4 regions of the Mesorhizobium sp. IMUNJ 23232 genome follow, and region 1 is predicted to be linked to each of the others. Evidence: predicted binding sites of a transcription regulator. Region 1 holds the regulator's gene; each other region holds the start of a gene.
What was found. The regulator PhoB, encoded in region 1, activates phosphate uptake and scavenging genes when phosphate is short. The targets are predictions, from matches to a motif close to TGTCATNNANCTGTCAT.
Positions count from the first base shown of each region.

Region 1 (4,722 bases):
TGGCGACCAGCGAAGCGGCGGCCGGGCCGAAGAAGGCGCGCGCAACGCCGAACATGGCTAGCACCGCGAAAACAGGCATGACGCTGTTCAATCCACGGAGCGTAAGCAAAAGCAGCGCCAGCGCGCATGCCGCCTCAAGCATTGCCGCCAGTCCCATGACAAAACGGCGCCCGAACCGGTCAGCAATAGCGCCGGTGACAAGCACGAGCAGCAGCGATGGGATGAACTGAACGATGCCGACAAGCCCGAGATCATAAGGATCTCTCGTCAGGTCGTAGACCTGCCAGCTTACAGCCACGGAAACGATCTGGGTCGAGAACGTCGCCAGGAAACGTGCCGACCAGAAGGCGAGGAACGGGCGGTGCCGGAAGGCAGCATAGCGCTGGCTTGCGGCTGTCGCGGTTTGAGAAGACATCGGGCTCGGTATGCGAGTGAAGGAACCGCGCTGTCCTTAGCGCGGTTCGCGGCCGTTATCGCCCCTAATTCGCGGCTGGACCAAGAAGAAGGCGGGCTCCCTCCGAGATTGGCGGATCGGCGGTGCGTCCTTCGAAGCCCGCCATGTCTTACCCCTCGGCCTTGAACGTTTCCGCTTCCTTGCGGATCTTTTCCCAATCGTTGCCGTGGCGCTTCAGAAGTTCGCGCGCCTGGCGTGGCGAGAGGTCGGTCGTTTCCGCCAGATGCTTAACCTCGAGTTCCTGGCCTGCCGCCAACTGGCCTTCTTGCTTCGCTGTCTTCGCCATCGGGTCTTCCTCCGTTGGCTGGTTCAACGCGCGGGTGGCAGAAAAGTCGCACGGCAATCTTTGCCAGGTCAAGAAGGGAGTCCCAAGCGCCGGACGATCATCCCGGAACTTCTTCTCGCACATGCGAGTTTCCGCTGGAGCGAATGGAGATTTTTCGATGATCAAATGGCTTGTCCGGCTCGGTCTGGCGGTGGTGGCGACACGGCTCGCCGCAAAATACATGGCGCCCGACGCTGAAGCCGAACCCGTTCCGGCAGATGCATCTTCAGGAAAGCCAAAAAGACGGAGGACAATGAAATGACCCGCTTCGGTTTGGCCGCCGCCGCGCTGGCCGGATATGTGGCCTATCGAATTGGCCGCCGGCTGGTCGAGGAAAACAGCAGCGAAGACAAGGCTGTCGCAAGGGCTACACGACGCCGGAAGGTCCATCGCGCTCCGCCGCCGCATATCGGCGTCGATGTCAGCGCCAAGACACCTGGCCAGAGCCGGCCACATTGATCTCGCTGAGACCGCCGAGGCGGTTAGTGTTCCGTCAGCGCTTCGTTGAGCAGGTCGAGGTCGACGTAGAAATACCGCACCAGGCAGCGCTGGACCTCTTCGGCGTCGAAGCCGTGACTTCTTAGATACGAAACCGATTCCTGGATGGCGCGCCGGTCGACGAGTTTTGTCTTGCGGTCGTCCTGGGCATCCATGAGGGCGTCCATCTCGGCGATGTTCCGATTCTTGGACAGGATTTGCATATGGTTTCCCGCAGGCTTCATGCCTGCCAAAGTATCGAATTAAGGATAACAAAACGCTAATGCCGGCCGGGAGCGCGCCGCGCACTGTCGGGGAAGAAGATTGCGCGAGAATGACGCCCGCCGCGAAACCGCGACGGGATGGGCAATCATTCTTCGCTTATGGAGTAGCCGGCGCCGCGCACGGTGCGGATGACGTCAGGCAGGCGGCCGGTGTTCACCGCCTTGCGCAGCCGTCCGACATGCACGTCGACGGTGCGCTCGTCGATGTAGATCGTCTCGCCCCAGACATTGTCGAGCAGTTGCCCGCGCGAGAATACCCGGCCGGGATGCCGCATCATGAATTCCAGCAGCCGGAACTCGGTCGGCCCAAGCCTGATCTCGCTCTTCTTGCGGTAGACCCGGTGCGATTCGCGGTCGAGCACGATGTCGCCGACCTTCAGCACCGAGGACAGCACCTCCGGCTTGGCGCGCCGCAGCAGCGCTTTCACCCGCGCCACGAATTCCGGCGTCGAGAACGGTTTTACCAGATAGTCGTCGGCGCCGGTGGCCAGCCCGCGCACCCGGTCGCTCTCCTCGCCGCGCGCCGTCAGCATGATGATAGGCAGCCGCTCGGTCTCCGGCCGCATCCTGAGCCGCCGACAGAGCTCGATGCCGGAGACGGCCGGCAGCATCCAGTCGAGCACCAGCAGGTCCGGCACGTTTTCCTGGAGCCGTATCTCAGCCTCGTCGCCGCGCATGACGACCTCGACCTGATAACCTTCCGATTCCAGATTGTAGCGGAGGAGGACGCCGAGCGGTTCTTCGTCCTCGACCACCATGACCTTCGGAGCGATCATCGCACCTCGCTTGAAATTATTCGGCGAGGACGGTCGTCGCCGTCTCGTCGAGTTTCGGGCGGTTCGCCGGAAGCTGCGAGCCGGTCAGCACATAATAGGCGTTTTCCGCAATGTTGGTCACGTGGTCGCCGATGCGCTCCAGATTCTTGGCGCAGAACAGCAGATGCGTGCAGGTGGTGATGTTGCGCGGGTCTTCCATCATGTAGGTCAGCAATTCGCGGAACACCGAAGTGTATTTGAGGTCGATCTTCTCGTCTTCGGCGCGCAGCCTGTCGAGTTCGTCCGGCTTGCGTCCGGTATAGGCGGCAATCACACCGCTGATCTGGGCGAGCACCAGCGTCGCCATGTCGTCGATGCCGTGCGACAGACCGCGCGGCGTGGCGCCCTCGCCGATCGCGCCAACGCGCTTGGCTACATTCTTGGCGAGATCGCCGATGCGCTCGAGGTCGCCGGCCATGCGGATGGCGCCCAACACGGCGCGCAAATCCTGCGCCATCGGCTGGCGCTTGGCGATCAAGGTGATAGCCCGGTCATCCAGCTCGCGCTGCTTGGCGTCCATGACGGTGTCTTCGGAAATGATCCGCTGCGCCGCTGCCGTGTCGGTGTGCAGCAGCGCCCGGATCGAATCGCCGACCATCGAGCTCGACAGATCGGCCATGTCGCGGATCAACTGGTCGATCTGTTCCAGATCCTCGTCGAACGAGGCAACGGTATGTTCGCGCATTCTCGTGTTCCTTGAGCCGGATCAGCCGAAGCGGCCGGTAATATAGTCCTGCGTGCGCTTGTCGTCGGGGTTGGTGAACATCTTGTCCGTCGCCCCTTCCTCGACCAGGTAGCCCAGATGGAACATGGCGGTGCGTTGCGACACGCGCGCCGCCTGCTGCATCGAGTGCGTCACGATGACGATCGTGTAGTTGGCGCGCAATTCGTCGATCAGCTCCTCCACCTTGGCGGTGGCGATCGGGTCGAGCGCCGAGCAGGGTTCGTCCATCAGGATGACTTCCGGCGACACGGCGATGGCGCGGGCGATGCAGAGGCGCTGCTGCTGGCCGCCGGAAAGCCCGGTGCCGGGCTCGTGCAGACGATCCTTGACCTCATTCCAGATCGCCGCCTTCTGCAGACTGGATTCAACGATGCCGTCGAGATCGGCCTTGCTCTTGCTGAGGCCGTGGATCTTCGGGCCGTAGGCGACATTCTCGTAGATCGACTTCGGGAACGGGTTGGGTTTCTGGAACACCATGCCGACGCGGGCGCGCAATTCGACCACGTCGATCCTCGGGTCGTAGATGTTCTCGCCATCGAGGGTGATGTTGCCGCCGACGCGGCAGATCGGGATCGTGTCGTTCATGCGATTGAGGCAGCGCAGGAAGGTCGACTTGCCGCACCCCGACGGGCCGATCAGCGCCGTCACCTGGTTTTCGCGCACGTCGAGATTGACGTCGAACAGCGCCTGCTTCTGGCCGTAATGAACGGTGACCTTCTCGCCCTTTACCTTGATCGCCGGACCGACCGACTGGTCCCGAAGCTTCTGCTCGACCTTGGCTTCCGTCATGATGTTCATGTCCCTCTACCCCTTACCAGCGGCGCTCGAAGCGCTTGCGCAGGATGACAGCTATGGCGTTCATCACGATCAGGAACGCCAGCAAGATGAGAATCGCGGCGGATGTCTTCTGCTGGAACCCGGGCTCCGGAAAATCCGCCCACATAAATATCTGCACAGGCAGAATCGTCGCCGGGTCGGTGAATCCGCCGGGTATGTCGACGATGAAGGCAACCATGCCGATCATCAGCAGCGGCGCCGTCTCGCCGAGCGCATGCGCCATGCCAAGGATCGTGCCGGTCATGATGCCCGGCATCGCCAGCGGCAGCACATGATGGAACACAGTCTGAACCTTCGACGCGCCGATGCCCAGCGCCGCTTCGCGGATCGACGGCGGCACCGCTCGGATGGAGGCGCGCGACGCGATGATGATGATCGGCAGCGTCATCAGCGCCAGCACCATGCCGCCGACAAGCGGCGCCGAGCGCGGCAGGCCGAAGAAATTCAGGAACACGGCAAGTCCGAGCAGGCCGTAGACGATCGAGGGAACGGCGGCGAGATTGTTGATGTTGACCTCGATGAGGGTCGTCCACCGGTTCTTCGGCGCGAATTCCTCCAGATAGATCGCGGCGGCGACGCCGATCGGGAAAGCGATCGCCAGCGTCACGACCATGGTGAGAAACGAACCGACGATAGCGCCCCAAACGCCGGCAAGCTCGGGTTCGCGGCTGGCGCCGGAAAAAAAGAAGATCGAGTTGAACCGGCTCTCGACGAGGTTCTGCGCCTTGAGGGCATCGAGCCACACGATCTCCTTGTCGGAAATCTTGCGCGAGCTTTCCGGCATGTCGATAATCCGCAGAGAGGCG
Region 1 is NZ_JBIRCY010000001.1:75,703-80,424, reverse strand. Features, by position in the region: gene ACH196_RS00435 (MFS transporter) at 1-415, opposite strand, end outside; gene ACH196_RS00430 (hypothetical protein) at 564-1,169, opposite strand; gene ACH196_RS00425 (hypothetical protein) at 1,262-1,480, opposite strand; gene phoB (phosphate regulon transcriptional regulator PhoB) at 1,627-2,316, opposite strand; gene phoU (phosphate signaling complex protein PhoU) at 2,333-3,040, opposite strand; gene pstB (phosphate ABC transporter ATP-binding protein PstB) at 3,062-3,877, opposite strand; gene pstA (phosphate ABC transporter permease PstA) at 3,891-4,722, opposite strand, start outside.

Region 2 (4,722 bases), on a different contig from region 1:
CCAGTCGCGATGGCGCAAGGTGCGCTGCGTGTCCTCGAGCCCTGCCTCCCAATGCTCGCGCATCGAGGTTCCGGAGAATTCGTAGTCCTTGGCGTGGCCCTCGTAATTCTTGTGCTGGTAGATCAGGTGAACGATGTTGACGACGCCGGCGTCGGAATAGTCCTTGATCAGTTCCACCTCATCAGGCGTCAGTTGCTCCGGCGGCACCCGTTTCAGCGCGTCGAGCAGCCGCATCTTGAACGCATGGATGCGCCGAAACGTATCGGTGTTCTGGCGCGTGCGGCTGGAATACATGATGTCCTTGTGGCGCGACAGCACGTCCGGCATGCTGCGTGGCAGGTTGCCGCGCGCGCTGAACAGGTCGACCTGGAACACCAGCGAGCTGCGGTCCTCCTCCTGGTCGAGCAGATATTGCAGCGGCGTGTTGGAGACGATGCCGCCGTCCCAGTAATATTCGCCCTCTATGCGCACCGCCGGCAGGGCCGGCGGCAGCGCGCCGCTGGCCATGATGTGCTCGGGGCCGATGCGCATGTTCTGCGTGTCGAAATAGACGAAGTTGCCGGTGCGTACATTGACCGCGCCGACGCTGAGTCGCTTGCGGCCGTCATTCAGCACGTCGAAGTCGATGACGTTTTCCAGCGTATCCTTGAGCTCCGCCGAATCGTAGAAGCTGGTCGCGCCCGCCGCACCGGGCTGCTCCATCCACGGATTGGGAAAGCGCGGCTTGAAGAAGCCCGGCTGGCCGAACGTCATGGTCATCCAAGAGCTCGTGCGGTTGCGCACGTCGCGATAAAAATCGCCTTCCGGCGTATAGGCCCAGATTTTTCGGCCGGAGATCGTCTGCCAGAACTGCTCCAGCTTCTTCAGCCGATGGCGCGGCTCATTGCCGGCGACGATCGAGGCGTTGACCGCGCCGATGGAGACACCGGACAGCCAGGTCGGCTCGCAGCCGGTCTCGGCCAGCGCCTGATAGACGCCGGCCTGATAGGCGCCGAGCGCGCCGCCGCCTTGGAACACCAGCGCCACGCGATCGTAGAGCGACGCGATTTCTTCGACGGTGGCGGGCGCCGCCCTGGTCTTGTTGCGTTCGAGCACTTTGGCGTTCCGGCGGCGGGGGATCAGTCGTGTTTGGCGAGATAATCGTAGACCACCTCGCCGAGGCCGAGCGTCAGGTCGGCGGTGAAGTGGACCGCCGAGACAACCTCCAGCACCGGAAGGCGCGCCACGTCGCACATGACATGCGGGCGCAGGTCGAGCGCGGCCGGCGCCGTCCAGGCTTCCTTCAGCGTCAGGTCCGTCAGGTAATAGCGCACCAGTTCGCAGATGCGCGGCGTGGCGTCGACATGCGGGATGATCTTGATCATGAAATTGGGCTCGGCCAGCGACTTGAGCAGAGGCGCGTGCTCGATCGCCTTGTGCTTGTAGCCCATCGTGGCGGTGGCACAGAGCACGCTGCCGTAGTGCAGGGTGCCGACCACCACCTCGCCCTCATGCACGATCTTCGGATTGGCGAGCTTCTTCGGGAAACCCCAGAGTTCGCGGCCGCCGGCGATCGGCGAATCGTCGTCGAGATACATGGAATGCACGTAGCCGCCGCGCTGGCCGTTCAAGCGCACGGGGATGACCTGGCCGGTCTCGGTGTAGTCGCCAAAGCCGGTGGAGTCCGGCATGCGGATGAACTCGTATTTCACCAGCGGCTCGTCGATTTCGAGCGGTGCCGGCACCACCGCCTCCAGCGCCTCGCGCGTCGTCCGGTAGGTGACGATCACATATTCCCGATTGAAGAAGCGGTAGGGACCGGGCGGGTAGGAAGGGTTGGTGAGCGGCATCGCATAGGCGCGCTTCAGGACTTCGGCGATATCCACGCTGTTACCTCGGTTGGTTGCGGAAGCCGCACCGCATGTCTGACGATGTTGCACGGCACCATGACAGGGACGTGTCACTCTAAGCCGGCAATGCCTGCATTTCCAAGGCCTGTAATCGGGCCGACACATCGCCGTGACACTGTGCCTGCTGCGCTGCACAAGCGCGCTCCGGTCCATCTCCATTGCTTTCCAGCGAGATCATCATGGGTTTGCTGTCCTCCAAGAACGCCCTCGTCACCGGCTCGACCAGCGGCATCGGCCTGGCCATCGCCCGCGCTTTCGCCGCCGAAGGCGCCAACGTCACCATCAACGGGCTCGGCGACGCGGCGGCGATCGAAGCCGAACGCGCGGCCATCGAAGCGGATTTCGGTGTGCAGTGCCGCTATTCCGGCGCCAACATGATGAATGGCGAGGACGTCACCGCCATGATCGAGCAGGCGGAAGCCGCCTTCGGCACGTTGGACATCCTCGTCAACAATGCCGGCATCCAGCATGTCGCGCCGATCGAGGAGTTTCCCGACGACAAATGGGAAGCGATCATCCGCATCAACCTCGTGGCCGCCTTCTACGCCATCAAGGCCGCCCTGCCCGGCATGAAGGCCCGCAAATGGGGCCGCATCATCAACACCTCGTCGGCGCATGCGCTGGTCGCCTCGCCATTCAAGTCAGCCTATGTATCGGCCAAGCACGGGGTCAGCGGCCTGACCAAGACGGTGGCGCTGGAGGCTGCGGAGCACGGCGTGACCTGCAATTCGATCGCGCCGGGTTATGTGTGGACGCCTCTGGTCGAGAAGCAGATCCCGGACACGATGAAGGCGCGCGGCATGACCGAGCAGCAGGTCAAGCACGACGTGCTGCTCGCCGCCCAGCCGACGAAGGAGTTCGTCACCGTCGACGAGATCGCCGCCCTTGCCGTGTTCCTGTGTTCGGACGCGGCAAAACAGATCACCGGCGCGACGCTGCCGGTCGACGGGGGCTGGACGGCACAGTAACCGGCTATTTCACTACTGGACCTTCCGCCGAGCGGTATTTTTTCGGGGCAGCCGGGAGAAGTACCGGGGAGGCTGGAAGCAAGCGGCAAGCCCGCGAAAGCTTCCGGATGACGAACATCGGAGAGCCGCAAGCCACTACCAAAATCGATTGTAGTCTGAATGGCGACAATTGCAGGTAGCAGCGCGAAGTGATAAATCCCGCAAGCAATTTCGGGAGGATTTCATGCTTGTCAGCGATTTCGTCTCCGGCGTTTCGCCGGAATTTACCTTGACCCGCAGTGGCGACCAGGTGACCGCCACGCTCTATTATGGGCTCACCGGCTATTATGACGAGGAACTCGGCTACTACCTCTGGGACGGCGACATCTACGGCAACATCGGCGTCTACGAGAACTATTTTTATCAAGGCAATGACCGGCCGATGGATCTGAGCTTCGTCGCGACGCTTGCCGACGCGACGCCGACCACCGGCACCTATGCGATAAACGACTATATCGGCGGCGCCAGTCTGGCCCACGAATTCACCGTGACGATATTCTCGTCCGCTGGCAATTTTGTCGGCACCGAGAAGGCGGATTACGTCTTCGGTTCGGGCGCAGCGGATACATTTCGCTCGATAGGCGCCGGCGACATTTTCGAGGGCGGCGCCGGCAACGATCTCTACCGGGTCTACAGCAGCGACGTGAAAATCGTCGAGGCCGCGGGCGAAGGCGACGACAGCGTCGCCAGCGCGGTCTCCTACGTGCTCGGCGCCGGCGTTTCGGTCGAGCATCTCTCCACCAACGGCTCGATGAGCACGGCGGCAATCAACCTGACCGGCAACGAGTTTGCCCAGGAGCTTCGGGGCAACGCCGGCAAGAACGTGCTTGACGGCAAGGGCGGCAACGACACGCTGAACGGCGGCAGCGGCATGGACTATTTCGTGTTCTCGTCGGCCCTCGGAGCGGGCAATGTCGACACTATCCTCAACTACAGCGTGGCCGCCGACACGATCCGGCTGGAGAATGCCATCTTCACCGCGCTGTCGACGGTGGGCGCGCTGGCGGCGACAGCTTTCAAGGACCTCGCCGACGGGCCGAAGGACGCCGACGACCGCATCATCTATAATTCCACGACGGGCAATCTCTATTATGATGCCGACGGTTCCGCCGGCGCCTACGGCAACGTCAAGTTCGCCAGCATTGCCAATCTGGCGGACCTCACGGCTGCGGATTTCGCCGTCATCTGAGCCGCGCGAGGCCCGCTCACCGGGCTTTCGCGAAAGCTCCCCGGAACGCGACGATCGCCAGCACGAGACTGGCGATCGCATTCCAGCCGGCAAGCGACAGGCCGAGGATCCGCAGCGCCGCCTTGTCGCAGGACGGCGGCACGACGCTGTTCAGCGAATCGAGCACGCCATTGCCTCCGGTGTCGGACGGCGCGGCCACCATGCCGCAGTCCGTCGGTCCCGGCCAGAAACCCCATTCGACGCCGGAATGGTAGACGCCGAGGTAGAGCCCGTAGACCATCAGCAGGCCGCCGACGACCAGCAGGCCGCGCGTGACAATGGGCGGCAGTCGCATCAGCGTGGCAAGGAAGGCGACGAGCATCAGCGGCGCCCCGACATAATATGGGATACGCTGCTCGTAGCAGAGCTTGCAGGGGATATAGCCGCCCAGATACTGGAAACCGAGCGCCCCGCCGACCGTTGCCGCCATGGCGATGGCGAGGAAAAGCGCGGTCAGCGCCTGTGGGCGCGTGGTCGGGGCGGGCAAACTGCTCATCGAGGAAAGTCCGTTCAAGCGGGGTTCGTCAGAAGACGTACCTGACCAGAATATAAAGCAGAATTAGGACAGCCGCCGCCGCCCCTGCCAGCAGGCCGAGGC
Region 2 is NZ_JBIRCY010000016.1:114,919-119,640, reverse strand. Features, by position in the region: gene ACH196_RS14495 (patatin-like phospholipase family protein) at 1-1,095, opposite strand, end outside; gene ACH196_RS14490 (acetoacetate decarboxylase) at 1,119-1,865, opposite strand; gene ACH196_RS14485 (3-hydroxybutyrate dehydrogenase) at 2,069-2,857, shown strand; gene ACH196_RS14480 (hypothetical protein) at 3,081-4,085, shown strand; gene ACH196_RS14475 (disulfide bond formation protein B) at 4,102-4,620, opposite strand; gene ACH196_RS14470 (YqaA family protein) at 4,649-4,722, opposite strand, start outside.
Region 2: ACH196_RS14490 (acetoacetate decarboxylase) is a predicted target of PhoB. The motif match lies at 1,926-1,942, and genes of this name have one in related genera.

Region 3 (4,722 bases), on a different contig from region 1:
GAGCGGCACGCTGGCCGCAATTTGGGGATCGGCAGGGGAGAACACTGCGCCTTCGACCAGGAAGTGCTGGCCGATCCAGCCAATCAACTGGGCGTCAATCAGTTGCACCGAAACGTCTACATATTCGGCGCCGGCCTCCTGGGCGACACGATCGGTACTGGGGACGATGGGCTGGACGGAAACGATGGCCGGCGTCTTGCCGATCAGCACGAGATCCTCGGCGACCGCCGATGTGACAGAGCCGCCAGCGTTCGACGCGGCGCGGTCGAGCTGACCGCGCAATTTCAGGACCAGCGGCATGACAGCCGCGGCTTCTTCGCCGAAGGCCGCAGGGGGAAGGGTGCGCCCGTCCTTCATGACGTGGACGGGGCGGTTCCTGTCGTCGAGAATATAGACGCGGTCGTGGCCGTAGTAGGAATGCATCCACTCGCCAAGATTCTCGGCCATCCAGTCCTGGTTGCCCGCCTTGGCATTTACCACCGCGTCGTCCCAGACCGTGACGCTCTGCTGCTCGCGGATGAGATTGTCGACCTGCTCGGCAAGACCGCTGCGCACGAAGGTCTTCTGGCGTTCGACCGCGGTGCGGTCGACACTGATCACGGCGTACACGCCGAAGGCAAGGACCAACACGAAAGAGAATGCGGCGGCCGTGATCACCGCGAGGGTGACCTGAAACGTCAATGGCCGATGCTTGCCCTGCAGCGCATCCCTCCCGATGCCGGAACTGTCCGTCAAATCGTTTAATACCAATGGATTAACATCGAGTTAGAGGTTGTTCGCGTCCAGGCTGCAACAGCCTGCGGAATCACTTGGCGTTTACCGGTATACGTTCATGCCGCGCTTCGGTCCTCCAAAAATACCGTTCTGGCCGACAAACGGTCATCTTCGTTCCGAGTTCCTCACGACCCGAATCTCAGCAGAACCCCAGCAGGATGCAGGGGTTCTATGGACGATTTTCGGGTCGGCGGCTGAGCACCCATTGCGCCACCAGCCAGCAGGCCATCGCCCAGGCGGCGCCCGCACACCAGCCGGCGAGCACGTCGGACGGCCAGTGGACGCCGAGATAGACGCGGCTGGCTCCAACCAGGAAGGTGGCCAGCATCGCCAGAACCAGCAAGTAGATGCCCGCCGCGCGGTTCGGCGCGACACGGGCGGCGAGCGCGCCCAATGTCAGATAAGTGACCGCCGACAGCATGGCATGGCCACTTGGAAAACTCAGCGTGTAGACATCGGCCAGATGCGGCACCAGGTCCGGACGCGGCCGGTCGATGCCGAGTTTCAACAGGCTGCTGAGCAATTGGCCTCCGGCCACGGCAACCAGCACGAAAAGTGCGGCGGCGCGCCGGCCGGTGAGCAGCAGGTAGAAAATCGTCGCCGCGGTCACGAAGATCAGCACGCTGGCGCTGCCCAGCGCGGTCATGTCGCGGACGGCGTCTGGCAGCCATAGCGGGCCGATCGGGACCGATGGGTCGCCCGGCTGCCGGAATGCCAGCAGGATTGCCGTGTCGAAACCGTGTGGTTCGGTGTCGCGGGCGATTTCCGCCATCTCGACGAAACCATACAGGCCTCCCGCAATCGTGATCACCGCGAGGAGCACCGAGAATTCGACCTTGCTTGCAATGGCTGCGATGGGCGGCATGCCCGAATTCCTCGTCCACGGCCGGGATTGGCTGAGGCTCACCTATGGCCACCCGCCGCCGACCGCAAGCCGGCGGAAGATTTTTGTCATCAAACTGTCAGACGGCAAGCTTAGCTGCGACGGCGCATCTCAAGCCAATTTTCGCAGCCAGAGGTCGTCGCGATGAACAATGAACTCCCCGAGAACCAATTCCGAACCAGCCTGCTCGAAGAGAATGACGGGCCGGGCCGCAACCCCACCGACAACCGCACCATGGGCGACATCATCGCCGCGCGTTTCTCGCGCCGCGGTTTTCTGCGCGGTTCGCTCGCCGTCTCGGCGATCGCCGCCACCGTCAGCCCCCTTGCACTGATCACCGCCGACAACGCCCGCGCCGCAAGCGGCTCGGCTTTCAACTTCGATGAGGTCGAGGCCGGCGTCGACGAGACGCACCACGTCGCCGCGGGTTATGACGCCGACATCCTGCTGCGCTGGGGCGACGCGCTGTTTGCCGACGCGCCCGAGTTCAACCCGACCGCCCAGACCGCGGCCGCGCAGGCAAAACAATTCGGCTACAACAACGACTATGTCGGCTTCATCCCTATCGATGGTTCGTCCGAGCATGGGCTCCTGGTCGTCAACCACGAATACACCAACCCGCATCTGATGTTCCCCGGCCTGGTGACGATCGAGGAAAAGGACGGCAAGAAGGCGATCAAGCAGGCTCCGCTCAGCAAGGAGCAGGTCGACGTCGAAATGGCCGCGCATGGCGGCACGATCGTCGAGATCAAGAAGGTTGACGGCAAGTGGCAGGTCGTCAAGGACGGCAAGCTCAACCGCCGCATCACCTCCAACACCGAGATGCAGCTCACCGGCCCGGCCGCCGGCAACGACCGCCTGAAGACAAATGCCGATGCGACGGGCACGAAAGTGTTCGGCACCGTCAACAACTGCGCCGGCGGCGTGACGCCCTGGGGCACCTACATCATGGCCGAAGAGAACATCCACGGCTATTTCTCCGGCGAACTGCCGGCCGACCACAAGGAAACCGCCAACTACAAGCGCATGGGCATTCCGGAAGGCGCCTATGAATGGGCCGCCCACTACGACCGCTTCGATCTCGCCAAGGAGCCGAACGAGGCCAACCGCTTCGGCTGGATCGTCGAGGTCGACGTAAACGACCCGGCCTTGCTGCCGAAGAAGCGCACCGCGATGGGCCGCTTCAAGCATGAAGGCGCCGAGTCGATCGTCAACAAGGACGGCCGCGTTGTGTTCTATCTCGGCGACGACGAGCGTTTTGACTATGTCTACAAATTCGTCACCGCCGGCACCTTCAACGCCGCTGATCGCGCCGCCAACATGGACCTGCTCGACGACGGCACGCTCTATGTGGCGAAATTCTCCGAGGACGGCTCGGTCGAATGGTTGCCGGTCGTCTTCGGCCAGGGTCCGCTGACCGCCGAGAACGGCTTCTCGAACCAGGCTGACGTGCTGATCGAGACCCGTCGCGCCGCCGACCTGCTCGGCGCCACCAAGATGGACCGTCCGGAGGACGTCCAGCCGAACGGTGTCAACGGCAAGGTCTATGTCATGCTGACCAACAACACCAAGCGCAAGGCCGAGCAGATCGACGCCGCCAACCCGCGCGCGGAAAACGCCTTCGGCCACATCATCGAGATCGCCGAGGACGGTGGCGACTTCGCCGCCACCAAGGGCAAGTGGGAAGTGCTGCTGAAATGCGGGGACCCGTCTGTCGCCGATGTCGGCGCTACCTTCTCGACGTCGACCACCGCCAATGGCTGGTTCGGCATGCCGGACAACTGCGCAGTCGATTCGGCGGGCCGCCTCTGGGTCGCTACAGACGGCCAGGGTCCGAAGGCCACCGGCCGCACCGACGGCCTTTGGGCGGTCGACACCGAAGGCGAAGCGCGCGCCACCTCAAAGCTGTTCTTCCGGGTGCCGGTGGGCGCCGAAATGTGCGGCCCGCTGTTCACACCGGACGACCAGACCGGTTTCGTCGCCGTCCAGCATCCTGCCGACGGCGGCGACGACTGGAAGCCGTTCGGCCGCCCGTCCTATTATGAGGACCTGTCGACCCGCTGGCCGGACTTCAAGCCGGACATGCCGGTGCGCCCGTCCGTGGTGGTCATCACCAAACAGGGCGGCGGCAAGATCGCGGTTTGATATTTTGTTCCCGGGCGCCGGTTCTGCCGGCGCCCCTGCTCTATCTGGCGAGGGCTGGTCCGAGCGTGATCAGCCCGACGGCAACGATTGCCAGCACGATGCCGACATGCTGCACCAAGGTGAGGTGCTCGCCGAACCAGAAGAGTGCGATGACGTTGACGGCGACGAGTTGGATGACGGCCGACAGGCTGAAGGCCGAGGCCATGCCGAACTCACGCACCAGTCTCAGCATGATCAGATTGCCGCCGGAATAGAGCGCCAGCGTCAGCAGCAGCTTGCCGAGGCCCGGCGCCAGTGCCCAGGATTTTGCCACGGTCGCCGCGATCAGGAAGACCACGGTCGACGCGGCGAGTTGCAAGAATCCTGACAAAGTCACGCGGTTTTCCCCTTTTTGCCCCCGGCGCAGTGCCGCAGCTTTTGCGCGATCTCTCTGTCAAGGTTGCGAAGCCGTCAAGATGCGAGGCGAGGCTTGTCGTGGGCCACGCGGCCTTCCTGCCTGCTCCAGCCGCTAGCCGAGCTTGCCTTTCGGCGCTACAGCGATGGGAACGACAATGGAGGCCGGCATGGCGGATACAAAGGTCGCGATCATCACTGCAGGCGGCAGCGGCATGGGCGCTGATGCGGCGCACAAGCTTGCCGAGGACGGCTTCAAGATCGCAGTGCTTTCCTCATCGGGCAAGGGCAAGGCGCTGGCCGAAAAGCTCGGCGGCATCGGCGTCACCGGCTCGAACCGGTCGAACGACGACCTGAAGCGGCTAGTCGACATGACGGTGGACAAATGGGGCAGGATCGACGCGGCGGTGAACAGCGCCGCCCACGGGCCGCGCGCGCCAGTGCTGGAGCTTACCGACGAAGACTGGCACACGGGGATGGAAATCTATTTCCTCAACGCTGTGCGCGTGGCGCGGCTGGTGACGCCG
Region 3 is NZ_JBIRCY010000017.1:92,202-96,923, forward strand. Features, by position in the region: gene ACH196_RS15000 (putative bifunctional diguanylate cyclase/phosphodiesterase) at 1-681, opposite strand, end outside; gene ACH196_RS15005 (phosphatase PAP2 family protein) at 944-1,639, opposite strand; gene ACH196_RS15010 (PhoX family protein) at 1,802-3,802, shown strand; gene ACH196_RS15015 (hypothetical protein) at 3,843-4,178, opposite strand; gene ACH196_RS15020 (SDR family oxidoreductase) at 4,366-4,722, shown strand, end outside.
Region 3: ACH196_RS15010 (PhoX family protein) is a predicted target of PhoB. The motif match lies at 1,724-1,740, and genes of this name have one in related genera.

Region 4 (4,722 bases), on a different contig from region 1:
CGTCGAGCAAGTCGTGGCCCGCGCCGCCGTCGAGCTTGTCGTTGCCCTGTTCGCCGAAGAGCTGGTCGTGGTCGTCCTCGCCATAGATGTAGTCGTCGCCGGTGTCGCCGAACATCTGGTCGTTGCCGCTGCCGCCCCACATGGAGTCGTTGCCGGTCGCGCCGTCGCCGAGGTCGTCGTCGCCGCTCATGTAGTCATGGCCGGCGCCGCCCCACAGCTTGTCGCTGCCGTCATTGCCGACGAGGAAATCGTTGCCGTCATCCCCGTAGAGCTCGTCGTTCCCTGCCCAGCCCCAGGCCGTGTCGTTGCCGCCCTTGCCAAGGATCATCTCATTCAGCGCATCGCTGCCGACCAGTTCGCCTTCGAAGATCGGGCCGACGATCGGGTAGTTGACCCACTCGCCGCCCTGATCGCTGTCGTTGCCGATGATGATTTTGTCGATTGCCATTTTGGTCTCCGTCATGAGGCGACCACGGCCGCCCCCCTCTTGTTTCGCCGAACCGGAAGTGGCTCGCGTTTGATGGGGAGTTTTTAGGCATTGCCCGTATCTGGAGTTTTGCGCCGCTTATGTTTCGTTGTAGCCAATGTTTCAGGCGGTTTCGGTCAATGTTTCAGGCAAAACGCGGTGAAGTGTTACAAAGCCGGGCTTCCAGGCTTCATCTGTAACGCGACGGCTTCATGCGGCGGGGACGGTCGAAGGCGCCTGGCTGTGCGATGTGTCCGGCTGAGCGGTGTTCTGTGGCCGGCGAGGCCTGCGCCAGGCAAAATGACCACTCGATTCCCCATCCCTGATCGAGTGGCCGATGTTCCTGTTGAAGCGCAGCGTCAAACGCAAACCGGAACTGCAATGGGCGCTCGGCGACCGGCAGTTCTTCGCCTGCGGCGCATGCCACATCCTTGCCTATGCGTTTCTCGAACGATATCTACAGGCGGGCTTCGGCGCCGTCTGGATCAAGCCGGCTGCCGGCCACATCGGCAACCATGTCATAGCGACCGACGGGAAGCTCGCCTTCGACTACCACGGCTTCTCGGCATGGCCGCATCTAATTTCGCATACTGTGCGTAAAGCCGAGCGCCTGATGCCGGGGTGGTCGCACACGCTGGTGCCGCTGCCTTCGGAAGTCCTGGTCTCCGAGGCAAAGTCAAAGACCATCGACGGCCTGTGGCTGCGCGGCCCCGAGCAATTCCTCCACGATGCGCTACCGCGCGCCCGCGCCTATCTCGACCGTTTCGAACCGCCCGCTTCGCTTTCGCACCCGCGACCGGAAGGTCTTCTCAGTCATCCCGAACTGGCCTAATCGCACAACCGGCGAGAGCGGCCCTTCCCCTCCGGCCGCCCTGCCCCATCTTCCGACAGGTCGCAGAAGCCCGGCGGCATTTCAACAAACTGTTATACCGGGCTGCTAGCGAAGCTCATACCGTTTCGGACGCGCCGGATTCCGGCCGGGCCTGAAGGGGTGATCCGGAGGACTTCGGCGGCGCTAGGGCGGGCGCGGCGCTGCAACTTCAGCGGACATCGCCCTTCGTAGAAAGGCACGGCAGATATTCGGCGCAAAGGTCAACACGAGGAGCGCCCAAAATGTCCTTTGCCTTCACCAACTGGTTCCCCACCCTTTTTCTCGGCACTTGGAAAGCCGACACGATCAACGGCACCGAACGGGCCGACATCATCATAACCTTCGGCAAGAACGACACGATCAATGCCGGCGGCGGCAACGATCTCATCCTGTCGGGCGCCGGCAATGACGTGATCTCGGCCGGCAACGGCAATGACATCGTCGAAGCCGGCAGCGGCGACGACGTCATCGACGGCGGTCTCGGCTCCGACACCATTGTGGGCGGCGCGGGTTTTGACATCGCCGTCTTTTCCGGCGCGGTTTCGGACTATTCCATCACCCTGCCCGGCCGCTGGAACCCGGTCGCCACGGTCAAGGATACGATCAACGGCGGCACCGACCTGCTGACTTCGGTCGAGGCTTTGTATTTCAAGGCCGATGACTACACGCTCTATCTCGACGGGCGCAACAACCCCGTGCTGGCCCGCGACGACGCCTTCTCGGTCGACGAAAACGCCGCGCTGACGGTTGCCACCAGCACGCTGACCGCCAACGACAAGGATTTCGACGGCGACAAGATTTCCGTTGCCAGCGTATCGGCGAGTAGCGAAGCCGGCGCCACCGTCACGCTTGCCAACGGCACCGTGACCTACGATCAGGGCACCTTGTTCGACCATCTCGGCACCGGCGAAAGCACCGTCGACACCTTCACCTACACCGTCGACGACGGCCGCGGCGGCAGCGATACCGCCACCGTCAGCGTCACCATCGAGGGCGTCAACGACGCGCCGGAGATCACCTCAGCCGCAGCCGCCTCCATCGAGGAAAACACCACCGCCACGGTGCTCGCGGTCGCGGCAAACGATGTCGACGGCGATGAGATCACCTATTCGATCCTGGGCGGCGCAGACGCTTCCCTCTTCGCCATCGACGCCAAGACCGGCGAGCTCAAATTCGCCAACGCGCCCGACTTCGAAAACCCGGCGGACCAGGGTGGCGACAATGTCTATGACGTGACCGTCGGCACCTCCGACGGCAAGGGCGGCGAGGCCACGCAGGACGTCACGGTGACCGTCACTGATGCCGACGAGACGCCGGCCTCGACACCACGCATCAACGAAATCCACTACGACAATGACGGCGCCGATGCCGGCGAGTTTGTCGAGATCCGCGTCGAGCACGATGCCGACGTCAGCGGCATGTCGGTCGAGCTCTACAACGGCTCGGGCGGCGCCAAATACGCCTCCACCGACCTGTCGACGCTGACGATGACCAGCGACGGCGATTTCGACTATTATGTCTGGGATTTCGCCGGCATCCAGAACGGCAGCCCGGACGGCTTGGCCCTGTCTAACAATGGCTCCGTTATCGAGTTCCTGAGCTATGAGGGAAGCTTCACCGCCACTGGCGGCGCGGCGAACGGCTTGACCTCCACCGATATCGGCGTCTCGGAAGCAGCCAACACGCCGGCCGGCCAGTCCTTACAGCGCACCGGTGACGCGCCGACCGCCTGGACCGGTCCTGAAGCCGCCACCAAGGGCACGGCAAATGACGGTGGCACCGACCCCGGCGATCCGACCGAACTATTGATCTCCGAGGTGCAGGGCACCGGCACAGCCAGCCAGCACGAAGGCGACTATGTGCTGATTTCGGCCGTCGTCACCTACACGCTGGAAAACGGATTCTACCTGCAGGAAGAAGCAACCGATTCGGACGGCAATACGCTGACCTCCGAAGGCATCTTCGTCTTTACTGGCGGCGCGCCCTCCGTCGCCGCCGGCGATCTCGTCAAAGCCGCCGGCACCGTTGACGAGTTTTTCGGCCTTACCGAGATCACCGACCTCGTCTCGCTCGACGTGGTCTCCTCCGGCAACGATCTTCCGGACTATTCGGACGTGACGCTGCCACTGGCCACCTCGGAAGCGCTCGAACAGTTCGAGGGCATGCGCATCTCGCTGACCAGCGGCACCGATGACGCGATCACCGTGACAGAAAACTTCAGCCTCGACCGTTTTGGCGAGATCGCGGTGAGCGCCGGCAACAAATACCAGCCGACGCAGGTGCTCGACCCGACCACCGACGCCGCCGAGATCGCAGCGCTGACCGAGGCCAATGCGCTGAACCGCCTCGTCATCGACGACGGCGTGTCGGCACAGAACCCGACCGAATACAAATACATCCCGGTCTCGGTCGGCGACAACGGCAACGGTTACCTCGACAGCGGCGACACTTTTTCCCCCGAAGGCCCGACGCTGCGGCTCGGCGCCGAACTCGATGCTCCGGTCAAGGGCGTGCTCAGCTACGGTTTTGACGCCTACCGCATGTTTATCGACGGCCAGCTCTCCATCGACGAATCGACCAACAGCGGCGCCCGCGAAGACAGCCCCGCCGATGTCGGCGGCACCTTGAAAGTGTCCAGCTTCAACCTGCTCAACTTCTTCACCACGCTGAACGACGGCTCGGGCGCCGGTTCCGGCCCCAACAACCTCGAGCCGCGCGGTGCCACCACGGCCGGCGATCTCGAGCGCCAGCTCGACAAGATCGTCGCCTCGATGCTGGAGATCGACGCCGACGTGTTCGGTCTGCAGGAGCTGGAGAACAACGGCTTCACCTCGGCCTCAGCCATCAACACCCTCGTCAACGCGCTGAACAGCGCACTGGGCGCCGAAGTCTATGCCTTCGTCGACCCGACCGGCGGTTCCGCCGATGGCTTCATCGGCACCGACGCCATCACCACCGGCGTCATCTACAAGCAGACCAGCCTGACCGTGGTCGGCAGCGACTATCTCGAATTCGACAGCACCTTCGACGGCCAGCAGTTGCACCGGCCGGCGATTGCTGTCGCCTTCGAGGAGATTTCTTCAGGCGAGCGTTTCACGGTCGCCGTCAACCATCTGAAGTCCAAGGGCGACAGCGGTCTGACCGACGTCAATAACCCGAACTACGACCAGGGCGACGGCCAGAGTTTCTGGAACGCTGCCCGCGCCGAAGCCGCCGGGCAGCTAGCCGCCTGGCTCGCCACCGACCCGACCGGCAGCGGCGACAGCGACGCGCTGATCATCGGCGACCTGAACTCCTACGCCCAGGAGGATCCGGTCGATGTTCTGCGCGACGCCGGTTTCATCGACCTGATCGACCAGTTCATCGGCCAGGAAAACGCCTACAG
Region 4 is NZ_JBIRCY010000056.1:25,256-29,977, forward strand. Features, by position in the region: gene ACH196_RS29595 (hypothetical protein) at 1-448, opposite strand, end outside; gene ACH196_RS29600 (hypothetical protein) at 804-1,298, shown strand; gene ACH196_RS29605 (ExeM/NucH family extracellular endonuclease) at 1,580-4,722, shown strand, end outside.
Region 4: ACH196_RS29605 (ExeM/NucH family extracellular endonuclease) is a predicted target of PhoB. The motif match lies at 1,378-1,394, and genes of this name have one in related genera.